One region of the Paenibacillus vulneris genome, then DNA from elsewhere that is predicted to be linked to it. Evidence: predicted binding sites of a transcription regulator. Region 1 holds the regulator's gene; each other region holds the start of a gene.
The links. The regulator Rex, encoded in region 1, represses fermentation and respiration genes when NADH is low (regulators of the CRP and FNR family bind a similar motif). The targets are predictions, from matches to a motif close to TTGTGAAATATTTCACAA.
Positions count from the first base shown of each region.

Region 1 (7,630 bases):
ACAATTTCATAGCTGTATCCTGAAATATGTCGGATTCTGCTCTGAGCCTTACGGACCGAGACAGAAGGATCATATGATTTTTTTTGCCATGTGAACCTTTTAGCTCCCGTAGACTAAAAGGTTTTTTTGTTCATACTAAGGGAACACGACCAAAAAGCTGAGGGAAGGTGTGGATAACATGGAAAAGCGGAGACCGGTTACTACAGCAAAATTGAAAAAAATGAAAGAGGATCGCGTACCGATTTCAATGATCACGGCTTACGATTATCCTTCTGCCAAATTAGCGGAGGAAGCCGGGGTTGATGTCATTCTGGTGGGGGATTCTCTAGGGAATGTCGTGCTCGGCTACGATTCGACGATTCCTGTAACTATTGAAGATATGATTTATCACTCCAGAGCGGTCGCGAGGGCAGCACAATCCGCCTTTGTCGTTACGGATTTGCCTTTTATGACTTATCACGGAAGCATAGATACTACGATTCGCAATGCCGCCCGGATTATGCAGGAAGGGGCAGCTAAAGCGGTTAAGATGGAAGGCGGAGTCGAAATTGCCGAGGCGGTATCCGTTCTCACCCGGTCAGGGATTCCTGTCATGGGTCATATCGGACTGACGCCGCAATCCATTCATCAAATCGGAGGATATAAGATTCAAGGGAAAAATTCCGCCCAGGCTCAGAAGCTGCTGGAGGAGGCCAAAGCATTGGAGCAGGCAGGCGCTTTTGCTGTTGTCCTGGAGCTTGTCACCGAACAGCTGGCTGAGCATATAAGCAACGAAATATCCATTCCAACGATCGGCATCGGTGCAGGCCCGCATTGCGATGGACAGGTATTGGTATTTCATGATGCTCTGGGTTATGGATCCGATATCGTTCCTAAACGGTTTGTCAAAGAATTCGCAAATGTCGGCAGCATCATAAGGGAGGGAATCAAGCAGTATGTAGATGAGGTTAAGCATCGCCAATTCCCGCTTGCCGAGCACTCCTTCCAAATGGAAGATGAAGTTGCGGAATTTTTATATGGGTCCAAGAAATAAGACGGAGGTCTACTTATGCAAATCATTCATCATATCAAAGAGCTGAGGCAAGCGGTGCGTGATGCAAGAGCATCCCGTCGTGAACTCACTGTCGGATTCGTCCCAACCATGGGATACTTACATCAGGGTCATGCAAGCCTGCTGGAAGCCGCTCGTAAGCAATGTGACCTGGTGGTACTGAGTATTTTTGTCAACCCGCTTCAATTTGGCCCGAATGAAGATTTGGCCCGATATCCGCGGGATGAAGAGCGGGATTTGGCGGTGGCCAAGGCGACCGGTACCGATATCGTATTTTTCCCTTCAGTTGAAGAGATGTACCCGCAGCCGACTAAAACAATCGTTTCTGTGAGCGGCGTGTCAGAACGTCTATGTGGAGCCTCGCGGCCGGGACATTTTGACGGTGTAGCAACCGTAGTTACTAAATTATTTAACATCGTTCAACCGGACTATGCCTTCTTCGGAATGAAGGATGCTCAGCAAATTGCGGTTATCCAGCAGATGGTTAATGATTTGAATATTCCGGTGGAGATCGTGCCATGCAAAATCGTCAGAGAGGAAGACGGTCTTGCTTTAAGCTCGAGAAATGTATATTTGCAGCCGGAAGAACGGGAGCAAGCTCTAGTGTTGTCTTCCGCTTTGAAGATGGCGGAGGAATTTGTGAAAGGGCATCAAGGTCCGCTTAAGGCAAGTGAGTTACAGGATGCCGTCAAACGGCATATTGCTCAGTCTCCTCTGGCAGAAATTGATTATGCCGACATATTAGCGTACCCGACGCTGGAGCCTGTTATTGATTTGCGTTCGGTTCCGGAATTTATTATAGCGCTTGCCGTAAAATTTGGTAAAACGCGTCTCATTGATAATACCATCATTCGCTGGTAATCTATGCTTACGAAGAAAGTTTTGCTAACGCAAAACTCAGCACATGCTTACGAAGAAAGTTTCGCCTGGGCGAAACTCAGCTCATGCTTACGAAGAAAGTTTTGCTAACGCAAAACTCTTAGGAGGTCACATCCATGTTCAGAACAATGCTTAAATCCAAAATCCACCGTGCGACGGTTACGGAAGCCAATCTCAATTATGTAGGAAGCATTACGATCGATGAAGATCTACTCGATATGCTCGACATGCTGCCGAACGAAAAGGTGCAAATTGTTAACAACAACAATGGAGCGCGTCTGGAAACTTACATTATTCCTGGTCCCAGAGGCTCCGGCGTGATCTGTTTGAATGGAGCGGCTGCAAGATTGGTTCAAGTGGGCGACACGGTCATTATTCTTTCTTATGTCATGCTTACAGATGAAGAAGCGCGCAATCATAAGCCTCAAGTAGCCATTATGGGTGAAAATAATAAGGTAATCAGCGTCATTAAAGAAGAAATTCATTCCACCGTACTGTAACGAATGAAAAGGGCTGTCGGGGCAAAAAATGAGGATATGCTCAGCTGAAGGTGGGATGCGTACATGTTCAAACATTTATTTGCCTCGATGAATGAAATGCTTGACGAAATTTCAGCACAGTTCGCAACCGCAACAGGTTCGAGAAAAAAAGAGCTCCAGGAAAAGCTTAGAGTGTTAAAGGCCATGAGCGACACCTTTATTGAAGAATGGCTTTTATTTGAAGAAAAGATGGCTTCGTTTCATCAGCAGCACCATCAAGAAAGCATACCGTCCAATGTATTGGATCCGGAATTGGGCGGCAAGCGGTCAGACGAATTTTTACGCGGCCAAGGATTTTATAAGCTGCTGATGTTCGACGAGGCTATAAGGGAATTTTCCGGAATCATTCGTAAATATCCTGATTTTACGCTGGCTCGTATTTATTTGGGGATGAGCTACCTGCGTAAAGGCGATACAGCTGAAAGCTATAATCATTTCCTCTTTACCTCCCAGTTGACCGATAACAACCAAATCCGCGCGATTTCTTATAATGCTATGGGGTGTATTCAAGCACAGAACCGAAATATGGACAAGGCGTTTGAATATTTTAATTTGGCCTTTCAGACGGATCCTTCCAGCGTCCAGCCTTTGGTAGATATGGGGCTGTGCAATGAAAGAAAAGGACAGCTTCAGTTCGTTCAGCACCCCAAACGATAGCTGAAGAATAAGTTTACTATTCCCTTTTCCCGATAGTATTGGTATTCTAATAAGAAGAGTGGGTATGAAGGGATTGACATTAAGGAAATGAAATTCGCGGTTTTGGATTTTGAAACGACCGGGAGTCAACCAACGGATCGCATTATCCAGGTGGGTCTCGTCATCATACAAGATGATCATATTTCGGATAGGTATACTTCACTCGTAAATCCCGGGATAAGTATACCTTCTTCTATAACAACGTTAACCGGTATTGATGATGAAATGGTTGCGGGTGCTCCCGAGCTTGATGTAGTCATCGGCCAGCTGGTGCCGCTATTGCAGGATGCCGTCCTTGTCGCTCACAACGTAGGATTTGATTTGGCATTTCTGCAAAGAGCGCTGGATGAGCACGGTTATTTTCCATTTGACGGAAGAGTGCTGGATACAATGGATTCCCTTCGGGTCCTGTTCCCGTCGCTGGCAAGCTTGCAGCTATCCATGGTAGCCCATGCATTTAACATAGAACATGAAAGGCCGCATCAAGCTGACAGTGACGCTGAAGTGACGGCCCTTATTTGGCTTCGCTGTATTGAGCGCTTTCAACAGCTTCCATTGATTGTTCTTCAGCGCTTGTCGATGATTTTTGACGAAGGGGCAACCGATTTCGGCTGGTTTATCCGTGAAATGAGAATGTATAAGGAAGCATTCCAGCCCATCGATACGGATGAAGCCAAGTACTACCGCCAATTTGCCATTAATGTGGAGGATTGGGGCGATGAAGAGCCGCTTCGCGAGGAAGGGGACGTTTCCGTTATCCCGGACGATTTTGCGGAGTTCTATGAGCAGTTAAAGCAGCTGCTCCGCCAAAGGTTCGAGTCCTACGAGGACCGCGAGGCACAGGTCAAAATGCTTGAGGAAGTGGAAGCCGCTTTCGAACAGAAGAAGCACCTGATGGTGGAGGCGGGAACGGGAACCGGCAAATCGTTGGGATATTTGATTCCTTCCCTGTACTATGGCTTGAAGCAGGATAAAAAGGTGCTGGTGAGTACCCATACGATCAACTTGCAGGAGCAGATTCGGGAGCGTGACATTCCCTTGCTGCACAGCTTGTTTCCTGTGCCATTCCGCGCCGCCGTTTTGAAGGGACGAAGCCACTATTTGTGCTTGCGCAAGTTTGAGCATAAAATGAATCTTCTTGATTTCGAGAACGGAAAAGAAGATCGGATTAATGCAGGGCAAATGCTGGTTTGGCTTAGTGAAACGAAAAGCGGAGACGAGGAAGAGCTGCATTTTGCGAACAAGGGTATGCAGTTCTGGCATACGGTTGCAAGCGATTCGGATTCCTGCTTGAACCGCGCATGTCCTTGGTTTCGCAAATGCTTTTATCATCGTGCGAAGCATGAAGCCAACACCGCCGATGTTATTATAACAAACCACTCGATGCTATTTACGGATACGAAGGCGGAGAACCGCCTCTTACCTAGCTACAAGCACCTTGTCATCGATGAAGCGCATCACTTTGAAGAAGTAGCCAGCAAGCATCTTGGGATTGAGCTTTTTTACGGGTCTTTCCTGAATACTCTATGGTGGTTATATAAGGACGGGCGAAGCGGACAGTTATCGACGCTGCATGCACGTCTGCAAAGGGAGCCTTCGGAGAAAGCGCAGTCCTGGTGCGAAACCATCGATGCCATCACCCCCAAGCTAGTGAAGATCAAGGAAGATTGGGATGAGCTCTCTGAGCTGCTGTACCAATTACTGGCGGTCCGCTCCGATCCTTCCCAGACGGAAGGAGGGCAGCTTGTCTACCGGATCAAAAAAGGGGAAACGCCGGCGGCATGGGACAAGCTGCTTGTACATGAGGATAACATTTATCTCAATGCGACAGAGGTATTGAAAAAGCTGGATAAGCTCCTTTCCGAAATGAAGGAAATGCAAGAGGAGCTGGATTTGCAAGGCACAGTTACCGATATCTCCGGGGCTGTCAAGGAGCTGTATCGTCAACGCGATAATTTGCATTTCTTCATGACGATGCCTGATGATAATTATGTTTATTGGCTGGAAGCGGGACAATTCAATAAGAGCAAGTCGCTGCAGCTGGTATGCGTACCTATCGATGTCAGCCCGATGCTGCAGCAGCAATTTTTCGATGTAAAGGATAGCGTCATTATGACGTCAGCCACTTTGTCTGTGGGCAAGTCCTTCGATTATACCGCCGAGCAGCTGGGACTGGATATCAAAGATACTGACGGCAAGCTGAAGACGGTACAGCTCCCGTCTCCGTTCAATTACCGCCAGCAGGCGCTGGTAGCGATACCGAGAGATTTCCCTAGTATTCGGGGAAATTCAGGGGAGAAGCAATTTGTCGATCATTTGACCCAGTCTCTGGCTGAAGTAGCTCTCGAGACCAAGGGGAGGATGCTCGTATTATTTACGTCCAATAGAATGCTGAAGCTTGCTCACGCGGCTTTAAAGGACGTTCTGAGCCCGTTCGGGATTCAAGTATTGGGACAGGGTGTCGACAGCAGTAATCGCAGCAAATTGACCCGATTATTCCAGAATAATCCCGCAAGCGTCTTGTTGGGAACGAGCAGCTTCTGGGAAGGAGTAGATATACCTGGAGATGCTCTTACGTGTCTGGCTATCGTCAGACTGCCATTCCAGCCGCCTAACCATCCCTTGGTGGAAGCCAAAACGGAAAATTTGAAAAAGCTGAATCAGAATGCTTTCATGAAGCTATCGGTTCCGCAAGCGGTGATCCGTTTCAAGCAAGGCTTCGGAAGATTGGTGCGGACGGCCAAGGACAAAGGCATTGTTATCATTTATGACACTCGCGTCATTGATACGACTTATGGGAAGTACTTTTTGTACTCGCTGCCCGGCCCCAAAATCGAACACATGCCAACCAAACAATTGGTATCAAGAATTAAGCAGTGGATGGGGGAAAACGGTGCATGAAAACATTAAAAATATCCGAAGCAGTGGTTCGAAGACTGCCTATTTATTTACGGTTTCTTAATGAACTGAGCAAGAAGAGCGTCCATACGGTATCCTCGCAGGATTTGGGTCAGAAGCTTGACTTGAATCCTGCGCAAATCCGCAAGGATTTAGCTTATTTCGGCGAGTTCGGCAAAAAAGGAATCGGTTACGATGTCGCTTATTTGATCGAAAAAATACGTCAAATTTTAAAGCTGGATAAGGTGATTCCGGTTGCTTTGGTCGGTGCGGGGAACTTGGGCCGGGCGTTGTGCAATTACAATGCTTATTTAAAGGACAATATGAAAATTGTTGCTGTGTTCGACGCTTCCGAGACTAAAGTAGGCGAATCCATCAACAATCTGAAGGTCAAGCCGATGAACGAGCTGAAGGAAACGATCCAATCGCTTCATGTTCGTATCGGGATCATTACCGTACCTGCGGCGGAAGCGCAAAATGTGGCTAATCAGTTCGTTGAGGCCGGGGTAGAAGCGATACTGAATTTTGCGCCAATGATTATCAAGGTACCCAATGAAATTCGGGTTCATCATGCGGATTTTACAACCGAGCTGCAAAGCTTAGCCTATTATTTGGATTGAATAAACGCGACGCTGCCGAAATATAAAAAAGCCTACAAATGGTCATACCCCTGTCAAGTAGACAAATGAAAAAAGCTACGCTGCCAGCGCGCATCGATATTCAATCGGTGCGCGTTGTTTTAATTTAGCTTGAAAGCGGTGGTAGTTGTAATAGTAAATGTATTCTTCCACCGCTTGCTGGATCTCCGCTCCTGAATTACACTGTTTAAGGTACAACTTCTCTGTTTTGAGATGCGAAAAGAAGGATTCGATGCATGCGTTATCCAGGCAGGTTGCTTTGCGAGAGTGGCTGCCTTTTACGCCGAATGCCTCTAATCGTGTGTTGTACGCCTGAGACGTATATTGGAAGCCCTGATCCGAATGGAGCACGGCTTCTCTCTTTTTCTTGTCCACTGCGTAACGGTATCAAGCACGAGCTGGACATCGTTACGTTCTGACAATTGCCAAGCGACTATCTCGTTGTTGAATAAATCTTGAATGACGGACAGATAATGAAAGTTGGTACCGTCAGAAATATATGTAATATCGGTCACCATTTTTTGTTGGGGCGCTGTGGCATGGAATTGACGCCTTAAACGATTCGGATACACAACAGAAGGGGTATAACTGGACTGTTTCCGCTTCTTTCGAATGACTGATTGGATCGATAACTCCCTCATCAATCGCCATACTTTCTTATGATTCACACTGTATCCTGCCTCCCACAAGGCGGTCGTCATACGAGGGTAGCCGAAGTCGGGATGCGCAAAATGAATGGCCATCATATGCTCCTTAATCTCATGATCCTTGTCTTGTCTTGCATTGCGCTGAGGCTGTGTGGCTCGCCATTTGTAATAACTGGACCGTGGTATTCCCGCGATGGCTAACAGGTCTGTAATGCCGTGCAGAGCGCGTAGATCCTCCATTATTTCATAGTTTTCCCGCTGACTGGGTGCTTCTCCTTTACT
Region 1 is NZ_BAABJG010000011.1:43-7,672, reverse strand. Features, by position in the region: gene panB (3-methyl-2-oxobutanoate hydroxymethyltransferase) at 179-1,033, shown strand; gene panC (pantoate--beta-alanine ligase) at 1,049-1,912, shown strand; gene panD (aspartate 1-decarboxylase) at 2,047-2,430, shown strand; gene ABEA66_RS10935 (tetratricopeptide repeat protein) at 2,494-3,126, shown strand; gene dinG (ATP-dependent DNA helicase DinG) at 3,214-6,066, shown strand; gene ABEA66_RS10925 (redox-sensing transcriptional repressor Rex) at 6,063-6,683, shown strand; gene ABEA66_RS36315 (IS3 family transposase) at 6,759-7,052, opposite strand; partial or broken gene ABEA66_RS10920 (IS3 family transposase) at 6,995-7,630, opposite strand, start outside.

Region 2 (7,630 bases), on a different contig from region 1:
GCAGCAGAAAATGTATTGCAAGATCAAATAAGGATGCCAGCGATAACGGAAAGGAATGGGAAGCTGCATGAATGAACCGATTCACATCCTGCTTGTTGACGATCAACCGGAAAATCTTCTGGCTTTGGAGGCGATGCTTGGCGATCAGCCTTACCATTTGGTCAAGGCACATTCCGGTGAGGAGGCTCTTCGCTGCTTGCTCACCTATAATTTTGCCGTTATTGTGCTGGACGTACAGATGCCTGGCATGGACGGCTTCGAGACGGCCAAATGGATTAAATCCCGGGATAAATCGAAGGCAGTACCGATCATTTTCGTTACGGCGGCCTATCATGAGCAGGATCAATCCTTCACGGCGTATTCCGTCGGTGCGATTGACTACATGGTTAAGCCCGTCATGCCTCATGTGCTGCGCTCCAAAATCGAGGGCTTCGTTCACATTTACGTGACCCAGCAGCAGCTGCAAAGGCAGACGGCATTGCTGCAAGAACGGACCCGGGAGCTGCAGCAGGCCAAGGAGGAGGCCGAGAAGGCCGCGCGGGCCAAGTCGGAATTTCTGGCGGTCATGAGCCATGAAATTCGTACCCCTCTCAACGGAGTGCTGGCTATGGCGGATCTGCTGCTGGATACGCAGCTTTCTGGGGAGCAGCGGGAGTATGCCGAGACGATCCGCAAGAGCGGCGCCTCGCTGCTGACGATTCTGAACGACGTACTGGACCTGTCCAAAATCGAATCCGGTAAAATGGAAATTACCGAGGAGCTGTTTCATCTCCATTCCTGGCTGCAGGAGTCCGTAGGCCTCTTTCAGCTGGAGACGCGCAGCAAATCGTTGAATATCGCCTATGAGATCGATCCGCGGCTGCCTGAGCTGCTTGTAGGAGATGAATCCAGGTTAAGGCAAATTCTCGTGAATTTGCTCGGAAATGCCGTCAAATTTACGGAGAGCGGCTGCGTACACGTGTCGGTCAAAGAGCTGTCCCGCGAAACGGATCAATACGTGGAAATTGAGTTTGCCGTGCAGGATACGGGAATCGGCATTCCCGCCTCTAAGCGCGATATTCTGTTCAGGCCCTTTTCCCAGCTGGATTCCTCTACAACCCGCAAATATGGAGGTACAGGGCTGGGGCTTGCCATCTGCAAAAATTTCACCGAGCTGCTCGGGGGCAGGATTTATCTGGATACGGAATATACATCGGGAGCCCGATTTGTGTTTACGATACGGCCGAAAATAGGCTTGCTGGAGCATCATACCTTATAATTGCTGAAGCAAAACGATAGAAATCGAATACCTCTCCCTTATGTCAAAAGGGAAGCCATGACATGCCTATAACGAACCATAGGCTTTTTTTGTTGCCTTCAAATTCATATCGTCCGAGTTCGGGCGGCGTATGAAGTGATTCACTCCCTCATCCACCTTCCCTCCATCCCTGGGATTTATTTTCCCCGTCTCCTCCAGATTGAAAAATCGATTATAGACCATACTAATCAGGAGTGCCCAAAACCTAGAAGCGCTTGTTTCAATGCGGTCCCCTTCGTTTAATCAATACTATGAAGGTCAGGAAAACTACATAAACGGAAAGGTTTGGTGATGACGGGATGACACAAAAGCAATGTGTGGCTATGCTTCTTGCCGGAGGGGAAGGGAAGAGATTGGGCATACTGACGAGTCAAAAGGCGAAGCCTGCCGTTCATTTTGGCGGCTCAGCCCGAATGATTGACTTTGCGCTTAGCAACTGCCGGCATTCCTGCCTCGATACGGTTGGTGTAGTGACACAGTATCGTCCCGAGGCTCTGCATCGTCATATCGGTCTGGGCTCCGCATGGCTGGAGAAGCCGGAGCAAGGGGAGATAGCTCTCTTATCGTCCCGCCAGTCCCATATCGGCGAAAGAGGATACCACGGGACGGCCGATGCGATTTACCGCAATTGGTCCTTTATCGAGAAGTATAACCCGGATACGGTGCTCGTCCTTTCGGGCGATCACATTTATCATATGGATTATCGCAAGCTGCTGGAGCATCATTTGACAGCGGGCGCGGATGCGACCATTGCCGTAACTCCGGTACCTATATCGGAAGCGAGCCGCTTCGGGATTATGAAAACTGATTCCAGCGGACGCATTACGGAATTCGCGGAGAAACCGAAGGCTCCGGCAAGCAATTTGGCTTCTATGGGCATTTATATATTCAATACTTCCTTCTTACGCACATTCCTGGAACGGGATGCTCAGGATTCGTCTTCAAGCCATGATTTCGGGAAGAACGTCATTCCGGCCATGCTGGAGCATAACGCCAAGCTGTATGCATATGAATTCGCCGACTATTGGAAAGATGTCGGAACTATTGAAAGTCTGTGGGAAGCCCATATGGATTTGCTGGGCGGAAGCCCCGCCTTCGTTGCAAGCCGGGACTCCTGGCCGCTCTACAGTGCCAATGGCTTGGCCCAATCGCGCTTTGTAGAATCGCTGGGACTCGTAAGGCAATCGCTTATCTGCTCCGATTGCACCATTCATGGGCAGGTGGAGCGCTCGGTGATTTCCACGGAAGCTGTTATAGGGCAGGGCAGCCGTATTTTCGACAGCATCATTATGCCGGGAGCACAGATCGGCAGCGGAGTGACCATTTACAAATCGATAGTCGGTGAAGGCGCCGTTGTACGTGATGGCACCACTTGGGGTTCGGCCGACGGGGAGATGATCTCCGTGATCGGCGACAGAGAAGTCATCAGCATTCAGGGGCAAAAGCTGCCGAAAATTTTCGTTTCGGCTAATCAATTGCAAGCGGAGCTCATAGGCTAAATAATAAGTCTATTGTTTATGATTTCCCGGCAGCATGTTTTTGGGTCCTAACACCACACATTGGGGAGGGAAGGAACATGAACAGGATGTCTTGGATGATTACAATAACGACGATATTCCTATGGACGGGCTTGGGAGTTGTTCAGCCCATTCACGAAGAGGCTGCTTTGGCCATGACGGATTCCTCCAAGCCGGGGGGCCGTTCGGACATGTCGGTCCAGCCGCAGAAGACGAATCCGGAATCGGGCCAGCCCCGCTTTCAATCCGTGAACGGATTGTCGCTAACGGATGATTTGAAGACCGTGTTCGAAATGAAAGGCCAGCCCCTATCAATGAAACAGGATGAAATATTACCTTCCTTAAAAACTTACACCTTTAACGATTGCAGCATCATTATGGTGGACGGCGAAATCGAGTACGTGGTGGTGCCGGCGTCAACCGGGAAGCTGGATATCGATGGGGACCAGGTTCCGATGGATATCGACAAGCTTAAGGTTAAGCTGGGGCAGCCCTATTTTGTCAGCGAGGACGGTATCGTCTATAAGGATGGAAGCCATGTCTTAAAAATCTACACCGATGTAGTCAGCGGCAAGGTGACTTCGGTTCACTATTTTCAAGAAGCCGTTCAGTAGATGCAAGAGCCTAACCCCTGTTTCCACATAGGAACAGGGGTATTTCTTATATGAAACGTTCTTTGCCTCCCATTTGGAGTCACCAGCGTCCATGCCTTTGAATATGTCTATAGTAGAGTCATGCATTTGTGATGAATACCCTGAACAATCGGCTTGGCGAAGGGGACCTCTCTATGGAATTATGGGAAGCGATGGAGCTGGATGATACGGAACAGCTTGTCCTATGTCAGGATAAGGGCAGCGGCTTGAAGGCGATTATAGCAATACACAATACCCGTCTGGGACCTGCACTCGGGGGGTGCCGTATATGGGACTATACCTCGGAGGAGGAGGCTATTCGGGACGCGCTTCGTTTGGCAAAGGGGATGACGTACAAATGTGCCGTTTCGGGCCTCCCCTATGGAGGCGGCAAGGCTGTCATTATGGGCAAACCCGACCCGGCAAGGCGGGAGGCGGTCTTTCGCTCGCTCGGCCGCTTCATTGAAACGATGCAGGGGAGATATATTACCGGCATCGATCTGGGGACGACGGTTCAAGATATGGATGCCGTCAGGCACGAGACCGTTTATGTAACGGATACGACGGGGTCCTTATGCGCAACAGGCGAATTCACAGCGGAGATGACGGCATATGGGGTTTATTTGGGGATACGTGTTGCCCTGAAGGAAGTGTACGGAACCGATGATTTGAACCGCATCACGGTGGCGGTGCAAGGCCTGGGCAAGGTGGGCACCTTCTTATGCCGATACCTGAACGACGCAGGCGCCAGATTGATCGTGGCGGATGTGGACGAACGGCGAGTCCTCTTCGCGATGAAGCAATTTGGCGCGAGCGCCGTCATGCCGGATCAAATATACGCCGCCGCGTGCGATGTGTTTTCCCCTTGTGCGCTCGGGGGGATCTTGAACGATACGACGCTAGGACAGCTTCGCTGCCGTATCGTAGCGGGCGCCGCAAACAATCAGCTCGCCGAACCGAGACATGGGGTGCTGCTGAACGGGGCAGGGATTCTTTATGCTCCCGACTATGTGATTAATGCAGGCGGAATCATTGTTACCGCGGCTGAGCTTAACGGCTGCAACGGGGCTCAAGCCAAACAGCAGGTGGAACGCATCTCGGCCAATGCAGCCGGCGTGTTCCAATCAGCCCGGACAGAGGGGATTGCCGCATCTCTTGCAGCCGATAGACTGGCCGATCAGCGGCTTGTCGGTGCGGCGCCTTAAATTATAGATAAGAGCCGCCGTTTGTTTCGTCCGAAGGATGGGCATGAACGGCGTTTTTAATATTTTCAGGGTATTTGTTTCATTTTCAGAAGAATTCGCAGGCAAGTCTAAAAAAAGGATGATTCCGTGCCATAAATAGGGCATAAATCCGTAAAATAGCTTAATTTGTTCGCAGAATGTTCACAGATGTCGAAAATTGCTTTTTTCTAATTGACGAAGTAGGAGTATAATAGGAACTACATAGGATTCCGTTCGCACCTGTTCTATCGCAAGGAAAAAGTTAAATGCTGGACTTCTGTCTTACTTGTGAAAAAAGTTACAATTAGCAATTAGCCTGAAATCCAATTTTCATAAATCTCCTTGAGACGGAAAAGCTATAATGAATGAACAGGGATGCAAACACTGGCGGTTTTCTATCTCAATGCAAAGGAGGACGTTTACTTATGTCAGAAGCAACACAAACGATTTCACGTGAATCTGCGGATGTTCTTGACCAATTGATGAAGCCTGAGGTGCAGCAATCTCTAACCGTCCTGGTAGAGAACCTGCCTAAGCTGGCTGAATTGGTTACTATCCTGACCAAAACCTACGACGTGGTACAAAACGTAGTGACGGACCAAGTGCTGATCGAGGATATCAAGGGTGGTATGGAAGAATTCGTAAAACCGATTCAAGATGGTGCTAAAAGTATTGCATCGGCTGCTATCGAGGCTAATGATCGTGTAGCGACAGCGCAAACCACTTCTGTCGGTCTGTTCGGCATCTTGAGAATGCTGAAAGATCCGCAAGTGCAAAAAATGCTGCAGCTTTCCCAAGCTTTCCTGGATGTTATGGCTGAGCGCCGTGAACAAAAGGAACAGCGTTAATCCATTGGATTTACCATAGAACGGAGGATAAGTATGTCGAAGCAAATTTTAATTTTGGGCGGCGGTTACGGCGGATTGTTGACTGCGCTGACTGCACGCAAATATATGACAGCAGAAGAAGCAACCATTACTCTTGTGAATCGTTTTCCGACTCACCAAATCATTACCGAGCTTCATAGATTGGCTGCAGGTAACCTGTCCGAGCAGGCTGTAGCTCTTCCTTTGGAAAAGCTGCTTCGCGGTAAAGACGTAAATCTGCGCATTGACACTGTTGAGAAAATCAGCCCGGACGAGAAAAAGGTTCTTATGGCCAGCGGCAAAACGTATGAGTATGACGTTCTTGTCATTGCATTGGGCAGTGAAACGGCATTCTTCGGAATCCCAGGTTTGCAAGAAAACAGCTTCGTTCTGAAATCGGCGGCTGACGCTAACCGCTTGCGTGCGCATGTGGAAGAGCGCATCGATGCTTACGCGAAAACCAAGAACAAAGCGGACGCAACGTTCGTTATCGGCGGCGGCGGTCTTACCGGTGTCGAGCTTGTCGGCGAATTCGCGGATATGCTTCCTGGCCTGTGCCGTAAAAAAGGGATCGATTTCAACGAAATTTCCTTGTACTGCGTAGAAGCGGGTCCTTCCATTCTGGCAGGCTTTGCTCCTGAATTGGTTGAGCGCGCTCAAACCAGCTTGGAAAAACGCGGCGTTCAGTTCTTGACCGGCGTTCCTATTACGGAAATGACGGAAACTACCGTATCGTTGAAAGACGGAAGTTCCATCGATACGAGCACTTTAGTATGGACCGGCGGCGTTCAAGGTAACTCCGTTGTGGCTAACTGTGGTATCGAAGTAAACCGCGGTCGTGCAACCGTAACAGACTTCCTGCAATCCACATCCCATCCGGACGTATTCCTGGCTGGCGACAGTGCGGTTGTGTTCGGCAAAGAAGGCCGTCCATATCCTCCTACCGCTCAATTGGCTTGGCAAATGGGCGAAACGATCGGCTACAATATTTTCGCTTACTTCAACAACGGACCAAAGCAAGAGTTCAGCCCTGTATTCTCCGGTACGCTTGCAAGCTTGGGCCGCAAAGACGGCATCGGTACGATCGGCGCGAACCAAACCCGCTTGAAGGGCTTGCCTGCTACCCTGATGAAAGAAGCAAGCAACATGCGTTATTTGTCTCATATCAACGGCCTTTTCACGCTTGCCTATTAATTCATATGCCAAAAGCCTTGCCCGGAATTGCTTTCCGCAGCAAGGCTTTTTTGCTTTGATTACAGAAAAAACTTCGCCCCATTCTTGGATGAAAACGGAGGGGGCGAAGTTTTTTTGGTTTGTACCGGTTTTACCGGAACATAGGGAAGATATAGCGCACAATGAAGTATAAGAAGCCAAAGAAGATGACGATGTAGGCTGCGTATTTAATGAAGGTGGAGGCGACAAGCCCTTTATCATATTTTTGTTCGATGCGCTTTTGTTCAATATCTACATTGTTCGGTTCCATGCTGCATCGCTCCTTTACATTCATCTCGAATTGGGTGAAGCGCTGTAGCATGTATTACCCCGGCTTTGCGAGAATGAATCAAGTTTCATTATGTACCTGCGGAGGGTAATAGCCAAATAAGGATGAATAAGCGGTACCGGCTTACGGGGCTGAAGCTGACATTCATGAACTCTGGGGAGGGAAATCCATGATCATTCAAATCAGTGTAGCTGTCATCGCCATCGCGTTTGTGGTTCTGGTCGTTTTTCTAATTACGACACTGCGTTCCGTAACATCGCTGCTGGGCCAGACGAATACGACCATTCGTGAGCTGCAGAACGAAGTGAAGAATATGACGCAGGAGGCGTCCGAGCTGCTCGGGCATACGAATGAGGTGACTATGGATATTTTGCAAAAGCTGCATGCTCTGGAGCCTGTATTTGACTCGGTCAAGCTGGCAGGTGAGGCGGTCGAGGAGGTCACTTCCTCGGTGAAGCAGGCATCGGCTGCGGCGGCCCGTACGATCAAGGAAAAGGTGACGGAAGAAGCGTGCCGGCCCATGGCAGGAACTATCGCCAAGGCACTGCAGCTGGCGCCGGTGGTGCTGGAAGCCTGGCATCAAATCAAGCGGCG
Region 2 is NZ_BAABJG010000036.1:52,510-60,139, reverse strand. Features, by position in the region: gene ABEA66_RS27940 (CheR family methyltransferase) at 1-31, shown strand, start outside; gene ABEA66_RS27935 (ATP-binding protein) at 68-1,258, shown strand; gene ABEA66_RS27930 (glucose-1-phosphate adenylyltransferase) at 1,597-2,796, shown strand; gene ABEA66_RS27925 (hypothetical protein) at 2,874-3,428, shown strand; gene ABEA66_RS27920 (Leu/Phe/Val dehydrogenase) at 3,602-4,651, shown strand; gene ABEA66_RS27915 (helical membrane plugin domain-containing protein) at 5,095-5,517, shown strand; gene ABEA66_RS27910 (NAD(P)/FAD-dependent oxidoreductase) at 5,551-6,729, shown strand; gene ABEA66_RS27905 (hypothetical protein) at 6,860-7,018, opposite strand; gene ABEA66_RS27900 (DUF948 domain-containing protein) at 7,206-7,630, shown strand, end outside.
Region 2: the regulator Rex is predicted to act here: its motif matches at 4,956-4,973, upstream of ABEA66_RS27915 (helical membrane plugin domain-containing protein).

Region 3 (7,630 bases), on a different contig from region 1:
ACTGCATACTGGGAACGGATGAAAGCCGCAGGAAGCTCCCGCAGCTCCTGTCCGTTCAGACGAATGGAGCCCTCCGTACAGTCCCGGAGTCCAAGCAGCAGCTGGATCAGCGTGCTTTTGCCCGCTCCGCTTTCCCCTACGACGGCAATGCGCCGTCCCGGTTCCAAGGTTAGATTCAAGCGGCGAACCGCGTAATCCGTTCCGCTTTCATAGCGATAGGATACATTGCGAACCTCCACTTTCCATTGCCGTGAAGCTTGAACCGGCGGAGCCGATATCATCGGCCTCTGCTTCGCTTCAACCACCTTCAGAGCATTATTCTCATCGACCAGCTGAAACAGCCGCGAAGCGGCGGAGACCGTATGGCCTAACTGCTGGAAAGCCGCAGGAAGCGGCGTAACGGCTTCGTAGCATGCCAGCGTCATCAGAATAAGAGCCGGAAGCAGCACCGGCTCCAAACGGCCAGTCTGTACGAAATAGACGGAGGCCAGCAGCACCAGCCACATGCTCAGATGCGCTGCACCCAGCATCGCGCCGCTCACTGCCGCCCCTGCCCGGTTGATACGGGTCTGGTTCGCATTCACCTCGGATTGCTGCATCATAATCGAGTGCAGACGCTCCTGATCGCGGCCAAATACGAGAAGATCCTTCATGCCCAGGAGCAAGTCGCTCGTTTGGGCATACATCTGCTTCTGCCGGCCGGCGATTTCCCGGCCGGGCTTTTGGCACAGCTTAGCGCTGAGCAGCGGAAAGCCGATGCCGGACAGCGCTAGCATAGCCAGCAATATGCCTCCCAGCTGCCACGCATGCGCAGCCAGCAGGAAGCAGCCCAGCGCTCCGGTCACCAAGGCGATGAGCGGGGGCGCCAGAACGCGCAGGTACATATGCTGCAGCTGCTCGACATCGCTGATGAGCGATTGCAGCAGCTCACCGCTGCGCCGCCGCTCCAGCAGCCTGACGCCCATCGGCTCCAGGCTTTCGTACAGCCAAACACGTACGCGGTGCAGAATTCGGAAGGTCAGGTCATGTGACACCAGCCGCTCCAAATAACGGAACACACCGCGGGATAAACCGAAGAACCGGACGCCTACAATCGGAACCCACAGCAGCAGCACCGATTCCGGGCGTAAAGCGGCGCTTGCGATCAAATAGCCCGAGGTGCCCATCAAGCCGATGCTCGCGGCGATGGTCAAGCATCCGAGCAGCACCGCTATCAGCATTCTGCCCCGGTACGGCCGTAAGAAAGCGAGAACACGCCTCAGGAAGCCCTGTTGGGCCAGAAGACGGATAGATGCTGTATCAGGCGTACCCAAAGCATCGCCGCTCCCCCGATCCAACCCAGCGCCAGGGGCCTCACTCCACGATTCCGGTAACGACTCGGACAGTTTCCGGGCGTCACTCTCCCGCTCAAGCGCCAGCATCATTCGGGCGTACATTCCCCTTGCCGCCAGCAGCTCGGCAGGCGTTCCCATCTCGGCAATGCGGCCGTGATTCATCACGATGATGCGGTCCGCTTGCTGCACGGTCTCCAGCCGGTGGGCAACCGTCACTGACATCCGGCCTGGAAGCTGCCGGGCCAAGCCTTGCCGAACCATAGACTCATGAAACAAGTCCAATCCCGACGTCGGTTCATCCAGCAGCAGCAGCGGCGCATCCTTCAACAGCGACCTGGCAATGGCGATCCGTTGAATTTGTCCCCCGGACAATGGAACGGCTTCACCCAATATCGTATCCAGACCGTCGGGGAGCTGGTCCAAGAAATCCACGCCTGCGGCCGTTAATGCAGCCTCAATGCAGCTATCTTCCACCGGCCCCTCGCAGCCGAGGGTCAAATTGTCCCGCAGCGTACCGTAGTATAGCTTAGGGTTTTGATTGACACTCGACAACTGCTTCCGCCATGATTCCTTTGTTATCTCTTCCAGGTTGATGCCGTCAATCCACACGCTGCCGCTTGTAGGAGCAGCGAATCCCTGCAGCACATCAAGAAGCGAACTCTTTCCCGAGCCCGTCGGGCCAATGACCGCGATGCGCTCCCCCGGCTCCAGCGTAAATGAAACGCCGTCCAACGCCGGGGATGAATGACCGGGATAAGTCAGGCTGACATCCCGAAATTCGATGCGGTAACCGCTTGGCCGAGCCTCAAGCTCCACGCCCTCCTCCGTCTCAGCTGCTCCGGACGCCTGCGCCTCCAGGAGGCTGATGATCCGGGCAGCCGCAGCCATCCCGTTCGTGCTCGCATGAAACTGCGTACCCAGTGCTCTTACCGGAGCGTAGAACTCGGGTGTAAGCAGCAGAATGAGGAATGCATGCTCGAAGCCGATCTGCCCGTTAATAAGCCGCAGCCCCAGGAATACCGCTACGATGGCGGTGCTTAACGTCGCGAACAGCTCCATCACGAACGAGGACAAGAAAGCGAGCCTGAGGGTTCCCATCGTTGTCTTTCGATATTCCTCGCTGATTTGGGAGATGATCTCCAGCTGTGCACGGCTTCGCCCAAATATCTGCAAGGTCGGAAGCCCGCGCAGAACGTCCATGAAATGGCTCCCCAGCTGACCGAGACGCTCGAACTGCCGCTGCGCCTTGGACTTGGCGGCCAGACCTACCAGAATCATAAACAGGATGAGCAGGGGCAGCGTTATTGCCAGCACCATGGCCGAGATCCAGTCCAGGTTGGCGGCGATGCAGAAGATGGCGGCGGGAATGAGCATGGACAAGGCCATTTGGGGCAAGTACCGGGCCAAATAAGCCTCCAATTGTTCTACGCCCTCGTAGATCGTTCCAAGCAGCTCCCCGCTCCGTTCTCCTTTGGCATAGCCGGGTCCAAGCTGGACCAGCTTGCTTAACAATTGCTGGCGGAGGTCGCTCTTGATGCGCATCGCCATTTGCGATGAGGCATATTCGCTCATCATCTGGACAACCGCTCTAAGAGCGATCCAGCCAAGCAGCATGCCAAATACAGGAAGAAGAGTTGAGATACCGAGCCCTTCCAGAAAAGCATCATGCACAAGCCGAGCCAGGCTGGCGGATTCCAGAATCATCAGCATACCGCCGACAACGCTGAATCCTATCCCGGCTAGCAGCAGACGGTACGTTCCAGGGACGCGGCCAAGCAGTCGTTTCATCATATCAGTAGTCCAGATGATCCTTGACGCTCACCCGTTTGCGGAATACCCAGTAAGTCCATGCCTGATAAGCGATGACAATGGGTACGGTCGTGAGAGCAATCACGGTCATTACCTTCAGCGTATATTCGTTCGAAGCCGAATTAAAGATGGTCAGCGACCAATCCGGGTTCAGCGAGGAGATCATCACCCGCGGGAACAAGGACATGAAGACCGTTATCGTCGACAGCACAATCGTTAAGCCGGTCATAATGAACGCCCAGCCGTCACGTCCCGCTTTAAGAAAGAAATGCACGGACAACAGCGTAAAGCCGGCCGTCAGAGGAACCATTCCCGGAATGATCCCGTCACGGGTAAACATATCCGTTTGAAAATAACTGAGGAAGACGAAAAACAACAGCATGGCGCTTGCCCATGCACCGAAGCGGTTTGCCGCTTTTCTGGCCCGCTCCCTAAGCTCCCCTTCGGTTTTCAGCGAGAGATACAGCGCCCCATGAAGCAAAAATAACAGGACAATACTGATTCCCGCCGTTACCGAGTACAAGGAGATTAAATCCCAGAACGATCCGACATAGTTTTTATTTGCGTCAATCGGTACGCCCTTCATCAGGTTGGCCAGCGCTACACCCCACAAGAGCGGCGGCAGCAGGCTGCCCCCAAAGATCACGCCGTCCCACAGCTTGCGCCATTTCGGATTCGGCAGCTTGCTGCGAAATTCGAACGACACGCCGCGGCCAATGAGCGCCAGCAGCATAAGGAACAACGCCATGTAAAAGCCGCTGAACAGCGTGGCATACCATTCCGGAAATGCCGCGAACATCGCTCCCCCCGCCGTAATAAGCCATACCTCGTTACCGTCCCAGACCGGCCCTATCGTATTGATGATCACACGGCGCTCCGTATCCGTCCTGCCAAGGAACGGAGTCAGCATGCCTACGCCGAAGTCGAAGCCTTCAAGAAAGAAGAATCCGACGAACAGCACCGTGATAAGAATAAACCATAAGGTTTCCAGCATATTCCCTCGCCTCGCTTTCTATTTCATAGCCTGATCTTCTCACAGAGGAGTCACTGTGCCTGGATGCTTCGTTTCCGCTTCATGAGCTTCATGAGCCTCGTGTTCCTCGTCAACGGCTCCTTTTTTCACGAACACAACGATCAGATAAACTAACGCCGCAGCCAAAAGCCCGTAGATCACGGTAAAGCCGATGAGCGAAGTCGCCACCATAGCAGGAGTGACTGTAGGGGAAACTCCCGCCTCCGTTTTTTGCAATCCGAACACAAGCCAAGGCTGCCGGCCGACCTCCGTCATAATCCACCCCGCCGAATTGGCGATATAGGGCAAGCTGATGGCCGGCACCATCCATTTCAAATACCGCGGAAATTGGTCCAGCTTATTGCGCCATACGGCGTAGGTACCGAACAGGCTGAGCAAGATCATGAGGACTCCGGCCAGCACCATGATGCGGAAGCTCCAGAACGTCGTTTTGACCGGAGGAATATAGTTGCCGGGGCCATATTTCGCCTCGTACTCAGATTGAAGCTCATTCATGCCGGGCACGCTTCCGTGCAGCTTGTTATAGGAAAGAATGCTTAGCGCATAAGGGATTTCCAATTGCGCGCGGTTTTGCTGCTTTTCCACATCAATCAAGGCAAAGACCGTCCAAGGGGCGCTATCCCCCGTCGTGTTCCACAGCGCTTCGGACGCCGCCATTTTCATCGGCTGCGACTTCATCAAATGCTGCGCCTGCTCGTGACCGGCTACCGCCGTCATGAAGCTTGCTGCCAGCGCGATCGTAATCCCGATCGTAAACGATGTTTTGAACAGCTCCGGCTGCTGCTTGCGCAGGATTTTATAGGCGCTGATCCCCGTTACGAACAATGCACCTGTCGATAGCGCTCCATAAATGACATGCGGGAACTCTACCCATAGCTGCTTGTTCCCCAGTATGGCAAAAATGCTGGTCATCTCGGCGCGTCCATTTTGAATCGCGTATCCGACCGGCTCCTGCATGAACGAGTTCGCACTTAATATCCATAGGGCCGACAACGTCGTTCCGACGGCTACCAGCCAAATCGAGGCCAGATGCACCTTCTTTGGCAGGCGGTCCCAACCGAAAATCCATATGCCGAGAAACGTCGATTCCAGGAAAAAGGATACCAGCGCTTCAATCGCTAGCGGCCCTCCAAAAACAGCCCCGACAAATCTCGAATAATCCGACCAGTTCATACCAAACTGGAATTCCTGCATAATCCCCGTAACGACCCCTACGGCAAAGTTCAGCAGAAACAGTTTCCCCCAAAATTTAGCCATGATTTTGTACGAATCATCCTTCTTCACCACGTACATCGTCTGCATCACCGCGATCAGGTATGCAAGACCGATTGATAACGGTACGAGCAAGAAGTGATACACCGTCGTAATTCCGAACTGCCATCTGCTTAAATCCAACGTATCCAAATCAATTCCTCCCTTCTGTACGATGCTAGTATAGATCGAAGCAGGCAGCCTACATGTGATAAAAATCACAAGGAAAGGGTGAGAATTTGAACATTTTTTGTTAATAGATCCCTGGCTAACGCCAAATAAACAAAAGAAGAATGGCGGACTCGCCATTCTTCTTTTGTTGAGGAGCGTAAGCTGCTTCGGTGGCACAGCGGGATACCCCCTTTATTAGCTTCCGAAAGGTTATGCATTTCCCAATGGAAACCATCTTCGTAAGCAAGGAGATAACCAGCCTATCGACTCTCTAACAACCATCAAGACCTAATTTACCTAGTCAATGCCCTCCGGCGGTTACCGTAATTTTGGCTTTGACTTGTTTTCCGTCATGCTCGACAATGATATCGGCTTTACCCGACTTTATTGCCTTTACCCCTCCATTCGCATCCACCTGTACGACAGCCGGGTTCGACGAACGATACGTCACGGCATCCGTCACCTTCTTTTTGCTGTGATCCGTATAATAAGCATAAACGACGGTAGCGTGCGTTTGACCGACTTTCAAGGAATAAGCCTGGTCATCGAGCTCGAGGCGGGTCACCTTCACCGGCTTCCCGTCATCCTTGCCGAGCACGGTCACTTTAGCTTTCTCCTGCTCGCCCCCGTAAGTTACGACGATATCCGCTTTTCCCGCCTTGATCGCCTTAACCAGGCCGTTCTTATCCACTTGGGCTATATCAGGATTAGAGGAGCGGTAAGCAACCCCGTCGGTTACCTGCCGCTGGCTCCGGTCCGAGTATACCGCCTGCACGACGGTCTGGTGCGTGTCTCCAGCCTTTAGGCTGTACCGCTCCGAATCCAGGTCAATCCCAATCAGCTGCACAGGCTTGCCATATACGATCACCTTGGCATCGGCGCTTTGCCCTGCATATTGAGCGGTTACCGTCGCTACCCCCGGGCTGACTGCCGATACAACACCGCTGGAACTTACCTGCGCTACAGAAGGCTTGGATGATTGGAACGCGATTCCTTCTGTCAGCGGTTTGGTGCTTCCGTCCTCATAAGTCCCTTGCAGCTCCAGAGATTCGGATTCACCTGAGCGAATGAACATATACTTGGGCTTTAAGGCAACGGACTGAAGCTGCGGCTGCTCGCGGGTCACATTGACCGTGTACATTCTGGAAGTATTAAGACTCGGAGAATATACGGCAATCTGAACCGTATTGGCGCCATAGCCCAGCTGGATATCGGGGCTCGGCTGGCCGCTCGCGACATCGGTTCCATTTACCCTAATCTGCGCTCCCGTATCGACGCCTTCCGAAGTGACCGTAAGCTTGTAGACGTTGTAGGTCACACTGGCATCGTAATGAGCCTGGTCGGGGGCAAACGACGGGCTTAGAACCCCATCGCTCAGGCTCAGACCGGCCAGTTTCGGCTGTCCGTAGCTGCTTGTTTGAATATTGCGGACGGCTTCGCTGCCGCCGCGGTCCTCCAGCTGCTGCAAATACAAGCTGCGCGGATAGACATTGGTACCGAGACTTTCCCAGTATCCGCCTTCCCGAGGTCGAAGGTCGTCCTTATTCGGCAGGTAAGGCTTATTTACTTTGCCGGTAAAACCGATGGCGTAGTTTTGCGCGGTAGGCGGATTTTGGAGCGCAAGTCCCCCTTTGGTATTCCATGCGACCCAATTCGCTCCTGCCCATCCGTGTCCGCTTCCGAGCCAGCCGCGGTCTTGAATAGCGATATTCGCATCGATGTTATCGAACAAGCCCCCTACCGACCAGCGATGGTGCGGCTCGCTCGTTGCGAATTGCGTTGTTGCAACGCCGTCCAGGAACACGTTAGGACCGGGTACGCGGCTGCCTACGATATAGGAGTGGCGTGCGGTATCGACGTTAACCCTTTGAGTGAGCCCCAGTTGGCCTTCATACAGCAGCGGATAACGGCGCCCTCCATCCAATGTGCTTGCCATTTCCAGAACCGTGCTGTCCTGGGTCGTCGTCCACTTGGTATCTCGCCCGGTGTAGACCATGGCATATCCCAGATGCAGCGCCGTGATGTCGCGAAC
Region 3 is NZ_BAABJG010000014.1:220,906-228,535, forward strand. Features, by position in the region: gene cydD (thiol reductant ABC exporter subunit CydD) at 1-3,125, opposite strand, end outside; gene cydB (cytochrome d ubiquinol oxidase subunit II) at 3,127-4,137, opposite strand; gene ABEA66_RS13255 (cytochrome ubiquinol oxidase subunit I) at 4,177-5,580, opposite strand; gene ABEA66_RS13260 (Ig-like domain-containing protein) at 5,900-7,630, opposite strand, start outside.
Region 3: the regulator Rex is predicted to act here: its motif matches at 5,634-5,651, upstream of ABEA66_RS13255 (cytochrome ubiquinol oxidase subunit I).

Region 4 (7,630 bases), on a different contig from region 1:
GTGGAATAAGCGGCAATACCGGATCGAGCGCCTGCTGGGCGCAGGGGCCAACGGCAAGGTATATCTGGTCAGGCGGGGCAAACTGCATTACGCGATGAAGACCGGCTTTGACGCTGTGGATCACCAGTCGGAGGTCAACGCGCTGAAGGCATTGTCGCGGTCGAATACATCGTTTCGGCAATATTTGCTCGACGTGGATGATTATCAACGGGACGGCCAGGATATTCCGTTCTATGTCATGCCTTATTTCAAGGGATCATCCATCGGCGATTTTATGAAGCTTAACGGCCGGGATTGGATTTATCTGATAGGCTTGAACCTGCTGCGCAAATTGGTAGAGCTGCATAAGGAAGATTACATATTCGGCGATATCAAGATGGAGAACCTTATCGTCTCGGGATACGGTGACGTTGATTTGATCGATTTTGGCGGAGTTACCCCCAAGGGGAATGCCGTCAAGCAGTTTACAGAGGTGTACGACCGCGGGTTCTGGGGAGCTGGAAGCCGCACTGCGGATGAGGCATACGATTTGTTTGCCTTTGCGGTGCTCCTGATCAGCAGCACCGATGCCGAGCGCCGGCTTGCGGGAATCAAGCAGGTGCTGCCGCAAAACCGGAATGCGGACATGCTGCTCGACATGCTGCAATCGAACAAAGCCTTAAGCCAGGCTGCCCCTGTGCTGCGCAAGATGCTGCTCGGGAAATATTCGACATCGAAGCAGGCTTTGGCGGATTGGCGGAGGCAGAGCTACCCGAGACCGGCCAAATCTCCGCGTTCTACAGGGGGAACCTGGCTCAAAGTTTGCTTCGCGGCTTCGCTCGTGGTCTTCGGCTTGACGGTTTATATGTATTGGTCGTGAGGAAGCATAACGGCCGTATGAAAGGATTTATGGCGATGGATCTGGTATCAAGGATTGAGAGGCAATTGAAAGACGAACAGCTGCTTTGCCGAGGGGACAGTATCGTTGCTGCGGTATCGGGGGGACCTGATTCCATAGCCATGCTGCATGTCCTTTTTTTGCTGTCCGAACGATGGGAGTGGCGATTAACGGTAGCGCATGTCAATCATCAATTCAGGGTGGAGGAGTCCGCAAGGGAAGCGGAGTTCGTCAAGGACTTTTCCGACAGGCTTGGCCTTCCGTGTGAAGTTGCCGTCATCAACGTGCCCCAGTATATTCAGGATACCGGGATGAACGCGCAGGCGGCCGCCCGCGAGCTGAGGTACCGTTTCCTGCAGGAAACGGCCGCCAGGTTGGGCGCGGGGAAGATCGCTCTCGCCCATCATGCGGATGATCAGGCGGAGACCATGCTGATGCGGCTGCTCCGCGGTACGGGACCCTCCGGCCTGGCAGGAATCCCCATTCGGCGGACCGAACGGAATGTGGAACTTGTGCGCCCGTTGCTCCGTATATATAAATCAGAGCTGCTGGACTACTGCCATCATCATCAGCTTACTTATTTTATGGATAGCAGCAATCTGAGTACGAAGTATCTTCGGAACGAAATCCGTCTAGAGCTGCTGCCGATGCTTCAGCAAAGATATAATGATCAGCTGCCGCAGGCGCTCAATCGGCTGTCAGTTACAATGGCTGCAGAAGATGATTTTCTGGATCAGCAGGCATCCGCCATATTTGAACAAAATGTGGCCGTAGAAAGCGATTTCGCACAATGGTCAAGAAATTGGTTTGCCGGGGTACATGTTGCTTTACAAAGGCGATTGATTAAACTAATATTAAATTATCTTTCTTTTGAGGCCGATTCCCTTGATTTTACCAAGCTGGAGCAGATGAGGGAGCTAATCGTCAAGGAAGAGCCTTCCAACCAACGTATCGATATAGGACATAATCTGACGCTAACAAGGGAATATGACCGTATCCAATTACATACTTATGTGGTACCGCCTAAGCCCTACCTGTACACGCTACAGCCCCGTCAAGGAAGCTTGACCGTTTCCGAAACGGGAGCGGTTATCGAATGCGCTTTGTTGGAAGAGGCGGGGAAGTACGAGCGTAATTCCGGGGACAGAGCCTCGGAGTGGTTCGATGCAGATTTGCTGGCATTTCCGCTGACGGTGCGCAGCCGCGCTGACGGGGACAGAATGAACCTGTTCGGACTAAACGGGTCGAAAAAAGTAAAAGATATTTTCATCGACGCCAAGATTCCGCCGAGTCTCAGAGCCAGAATACCTGTCATCGAGGATGCGGAGCATCGCATTATATGGCTGCCGGGGATTAGAAGATCCTCGTGGGCTCCGGTAACCGGGAATACGAAAGCATGGCTTCACTTGAAACTTTGCATGGAGGAAGGTTTTTTGTCCACTGTGTTAAGATAGCATTACAAGATCATTTTATTCCAAGTAGGAGGTTCTCTCTTGCAAAACGACATTCAAGAAGTACTTTACAGCGAGCAACTGATTCAGGACAAAGTAAAGGAGATGGGCCAACAAATAAGCCGCGATTTCGAAGGACGCAATCCGCTAGTCATTTGTGTACTGAAGGGTGCGTTTATTTTTATGGCGGATTTGGTTAAACAGATTACAGTGCCCTTGGAAATTGATTTCATGGCGGTTTCCAGCTACGGTCAATCGACCAAATCGTCCGGGGTCGTCAAAATTATTAAGGATCTCGACGTTCCTGTAGAAGGACGGCACATTATTATTGTCGAAGACATTATTGATAGCGGATTGACCTTGAGCTACTTGATCGACGTATTGGAGCGCCGCAACGCTCTTTCCATTACGGTGGCCGCACTTTTCGATAAGCCTGGGCGTAGAACTGTGGAATTGGACGCAGACTATAAAGGGTTCGTTATTCCTGACGCGTTCGTTGTTGGATATGGTTTGGACTACGCGGAGAAGTACCGCAATTTGCCGTATGTCGGCATACTGAAGCCCGAGGTTTACTCCCATTAGCATTTCTTGTGATGCCAAGACTTGCTGTGGTACAATATACAAAGTTGCCGTTTTTGAGAGGAGGTAGGGGATGAATCGAATTATTCGCAATACAGGCTTTTATTTGCTCATTTTTTTGGTCACTGTCGGTATCGTTCACTTTATCAGCACACAGAATGACCAGAAAGACGTAATCAGCTACGATAAGCTCCGACAGGCCTTAATCAGCAAAAATGTGGAATCGGTCAGTTTGAGATATGACGGACAAACATACTTGGTTCGTGGTAAATATAAAACTCCAGAGTCGCCGGATAAGAAGAATTTCGAAACCCGGGCGCCTTACGACCAAGAAACCGTTACTTTGATCGAGAAGAGCGACGTGCCTAACATCGTCATCGAGAAAATGGAAGGGGACAATGTCTGGATCAGTTTCCTTACCTCCATTATTCCGTTTGTCATTATTTTCATCCTGTTCTTCTTCCTGTTGAATCAGGCGCAGGGTGGCGGCGGTAAGGTGATGAATTTCGGAAAAAGCCGCGCGAGGCTTTATAATGAAGAGAAGAAGCGCGTGACCTTTGAGGATGTAGCGGGGGCAGACGAAGAAAAGCAAGAGCTTGTGGAAGTAGTCGAATTTTTGAAGGATCCTCGTAAGTTTGCTGCCGTAGGAGCCAGAATTCCTAAAGGGGTTCTGTTGAATGGTCCTCCGGGAACGGGTAAAACTTTGCTGGCGCGAGCGGTTGCCGGCGAAGCGGGAGTTCCGTTCTTCAGCATAAGCGGTTCCGATTTCGTAGAAATGTTCGTCGGTGTGGGTGCATCCCGTGTCCGCGATTTGTTCGAAAACGCTAAGAAAAATGCACCTTGTATTATATTTATAGACGAGATTGACGCTGTAGGCCGTCAGCGCGGCGCCGGTTTGGGCGGCGGTCATGACGAGCGGGAGCAGACTCTCAACCAGCTCCTCGTGGAGATGGACGGATTCGGAGCGAATGAAGGGATTATTATCGTCGCGGCTACCAACCGGCCGGATATTCTAGACCCTGCGCTGCTTCGTCCGGGACGCTTTGACCGTCAAATTACGGTGGATCGTCCGGATGTCAAGGGTCGTGAAGCGGTGCTCAAGGTACATGCTCGCAACAAGCCTTTGAATAAAGACGTTAAACTGGATGTGCTGGCGAGATACACAACAGGCTTTACAGGCGCTGACCTGGAGAACCTGCTCAATGAGGCTGCATTGATCGCGGCCCGCCGCAACCGGAAAGATATCTCTATGGAAGAGCTGGACGAAGCGTTCGACCGCGTTATTGTCGGTACGCAGAAGAAAGCTCGCGTCATCAGCGAACGCGAGAAGCGCATGGTGGCTTTCCACGAAGCCGGGCACACAATTATCGGCTACCATTTGGAGAATGCCGATATGGTCCACAAGGTTACGATTATTCCTCGCGGTCGTGCAGGCGGCTATGTCATGATGCTGCCTAAGGAAGGCGAAGACCGGATGATGAATACCAAGAACGAGCTTCTTGATAAAGTTACCGGTTTGCTGGGCGGACGCGTATCCGAGGAGCTGTTTATCGGCGAGATCGGTACTGGCGCGTACAGTGACTTCCAACGGGCAACCGGCATTGTACGCAAGATGATTATGGAATACGGCATGAGCGATAAGCTGGGTCCTATGCAGTTTGGTAATGTTCAGGGGCAAGTGTTCCTGGGCCGTGATTTCGGACATGAGCAAAACTACAGTGATGCGATTGCCTATGAAATCGACCAAGAGATGCAGACGATCATCCGCAGCTGCTATGCCAGAGCAAAAGAAACGCTCGAGAAGTACGCGGATCAGGTTCGCCTGATTGCCGAAACCTTGCTCGAGAAGGAAACACTCGAGAAAGAACAAATCAAGCAGCTCATCGAGAACGGCAGGCTGGATGATGCCGGCTCTGAAGTGAAGGTGAACATTGTCGGTCAACAGCAAACGGCAGATGCCAACAAGCTGGACTTCGACAAAGGTACTTCCGATGAGGAAGATAAAGAGAACAAATAAAGAGACACAGAACCGGAAGGCGAATGCCTTTCGGTTTTTTTTGCGCCGTAGCTGTCTAGACACCACTTTCCCGTTAACAGATAAACAACTTGTTTACGAAACGGGGGGTTGCGGAAGCGAAGCCTTAAGGTCTCAACTTGTGTAAGTACATCAGCGAGACAATGCACCCATTTTCACTGTCTTTATTTAGCCTTAACATAGAAACTGGACACTAGAGACCAAAGCACGGAACAACACCGTCATCTGCTGAATGAATTCGGGTATTTTGTTGTTATTTGAGCATTGACACCACCGGGGATGTTGTGTAAATTAGTTGTAAATCTTCAAACAATATGTGAACATTTTCACGACTTAGTTGTTAAATAAAAAGGGGCATAGGGACGGAAAGGATGGTAATGCGACGATGGAAGCATTAGCTCTGGAGCGCAAGGAAGAACAGAAAAGGGAGCTTAAGGAACGAATTGCTCAATTGAAGAAGGAACGCAACGCTATTATTCTTGCTCATTATTACCAACGTGATGAAATCCAGGAAATTGCTGATTTTCGCGGCGATTCTTTTTTGCTGGCCCAAAAGGCGGCATCGACCGACGCTGACGTTATTGTATTTTGCGGTGTTCATTTTATGGGCGAAAGCGCAAAAATACTGGCTCCGAACAAAACTGTTCTGATACCGGATGAGAGAGCGGGCTGTCCGATGGCCGATATGGTCAATGTGGATGGACTCCGTGCACTGAAGAAGCAGCATCCGAATGCCAAAGTGGTAGCTTACATTAACACTTCGGCAGATGTGAAATCCGAAACCGATATTTGCTGTACCTCGGCTAATGCTATCAAAGTCATTAACTCCGTCGACTCCGATGAGATCATCTGGGTGCCTGATAAAAACCTGGGTGATTACGTTTCCAAATTTACGGACAAAAAAGTCATTATTTGGGAAGGATATTGCAACACTCATGACATGTTAACCGTCAAAGATGTAGAGGAAATGAAAGCTCTCCATCCGAATGCCCAATTTGTGGTTCATCCGGAATGCCGCCCTGAAGTGGTGAAACTGGGTGATTTTGTAGGCAGTACGACAGCCATTATCAAGTACTGTAAGGAATCTGACTGCCAAGAATTTATTGTTGGCACGGAAGACGGTACAGGATATCAGCTTCGCTTGGATAGTCCGAATAAGAAGTTCCATTTCGCAACAAAATATTTGGTTTGTCCGAATATGAAAGTCAACAACCTAAAAAAGGTTGCCAAATGTTTGGAGACGATGCAGCCGCAAATTTATGTACCGCCGCACATCGCAGAACAAGCCAAGGCGTCCCTGGAGCGCATGCTACAAGTGAAGTAGCATGCGCTACTCTCTTGTTTGTGTCAGTATGCATAAGCTCTATTTCCTTTGAAGCTTTTAACCATTTTTGGGCATTAAAGAAGGAGAGCGTATCATGATTCCACGTTATTTAGTCGACTTTCAACTGGACGAGCTGCCTCAAGTACATACAGATGTCATCGTCATCGGTGCGGGTATCGCCGGGCTTTTTATCGCTATTAAAGCCAGTCAGCATTTTAAAGTGCTGATGGTCACCAAAAAGTCGCTGTTGGACAGCAATACACGCTATGCTCAGGGGGGAATCGCCGCCGTAATTTCCGACGAGGACTCCCCGGAATACCACCACCAGGATACGCTGAACGCCGGGGCCGGGTTGTGCTCCTCAGCCGCGGTCAACGTCTTGGTGCATGAAGGCCCTGCCGGAGTTCAAGACCTGATTCAGATGGGGACGCAGTTCGATCTGGAGGATGGAGTGTTTGCCCTGACCAAGGAAGGGGCGCACAGCCAACGCCGGATTTTGCACGCTCATGGAGACGCAACGGGTGCGGAAATCGTCCGCGCCTTATCGGAAAAGACGAAGCAGCATCCGAATATCGAGCTGTGGGACGATCATTTTGTTATTGATCTGATTACGCAAGACGGGGAATGCTATGGAGCATTGGTTCAAAAGCCGGACGGGCAAAAAGTATTTGTACGGGCTAACGCAACCATCCTGTGTACTGGAGGAGCCGGGCAGCTGTTCCGGTATACGACGAACCCGGATATTGCGACTGCCGACGGAATCGCTATCGCGTATCGTGCCGGGGCTCTCATTCAGGATATGGAATTTGTTCAATTCCATCCGACAGCGTTATGCTACCCGGGCGCTCCAAGGTTTTTGGTTTCTGAAGCGGTACGCGGCGAAGGGGCTATATTAAGAAACATTAACGGCGAACGCTTTATGGAGAAGTACGATCCTCAGCTGGAGCTGGCCCCCAGGGACATTGTAGCGCGAGCGATTGTCAACGAAATGGAGCAGACGAAGTCGACCTTCGTTTATATTGATTTTACCCATGAATCGGAAGAAACGGTGAAGCACCGGTTCCCGACGATTTATGAGTTTTGCTTGAATTACGGCCTGGACTTGTCCTCCGACTGGATTCCGGTCGCTCCTGCCGCTCACTATATGATGGGCGGGGTCAAAACCGATCTGTACGGCGAAACCGAGGTTGCAAGGCTGTTTGCTTGCGGTGAGGTTTCCTCTACAGGAGTTCACGGGGCCAACCGGCTGGCGAGCAATTCCTTGTCGGAGGCAATTGTGTTCGGGCGCAGAATCATAGAAAGAATTCATCAGCTTTCCCCTGTCGGATCCGTTCCGTCCATTTCGTCCGAGTCCAATCGGACAG
Region 4 is NZ_BAABJG010000037.1:13,812-21,441, reverse strand. Features, by position in the region: gene ABEA66_RS28490 (protein kinase domain-containing protein) at 1-859, shown strand, start outside; gene tilS (tRNA lysidine(34) synthetase TilS) at 877-2,331, shown strand; gene hpt (hypoxanthine phosphoribosyltransferase) at 2,371-2,910, shown strand; gene ftsH (ATP-dependent zinc metalloprotease FtsH) at 2,981-4,924, shown strand; gene nadA (quinolinate synthase NadA) at 5,328-6,266, shown strand; gene nadB (L-aspartate oxidase) at 6,361-7,630, shown strand, end outside.
Region 4: the regulator Rex is predicted to act here: its motif matches at 5,257-5,274, upstream of nadA (quinolinate synthase NadA).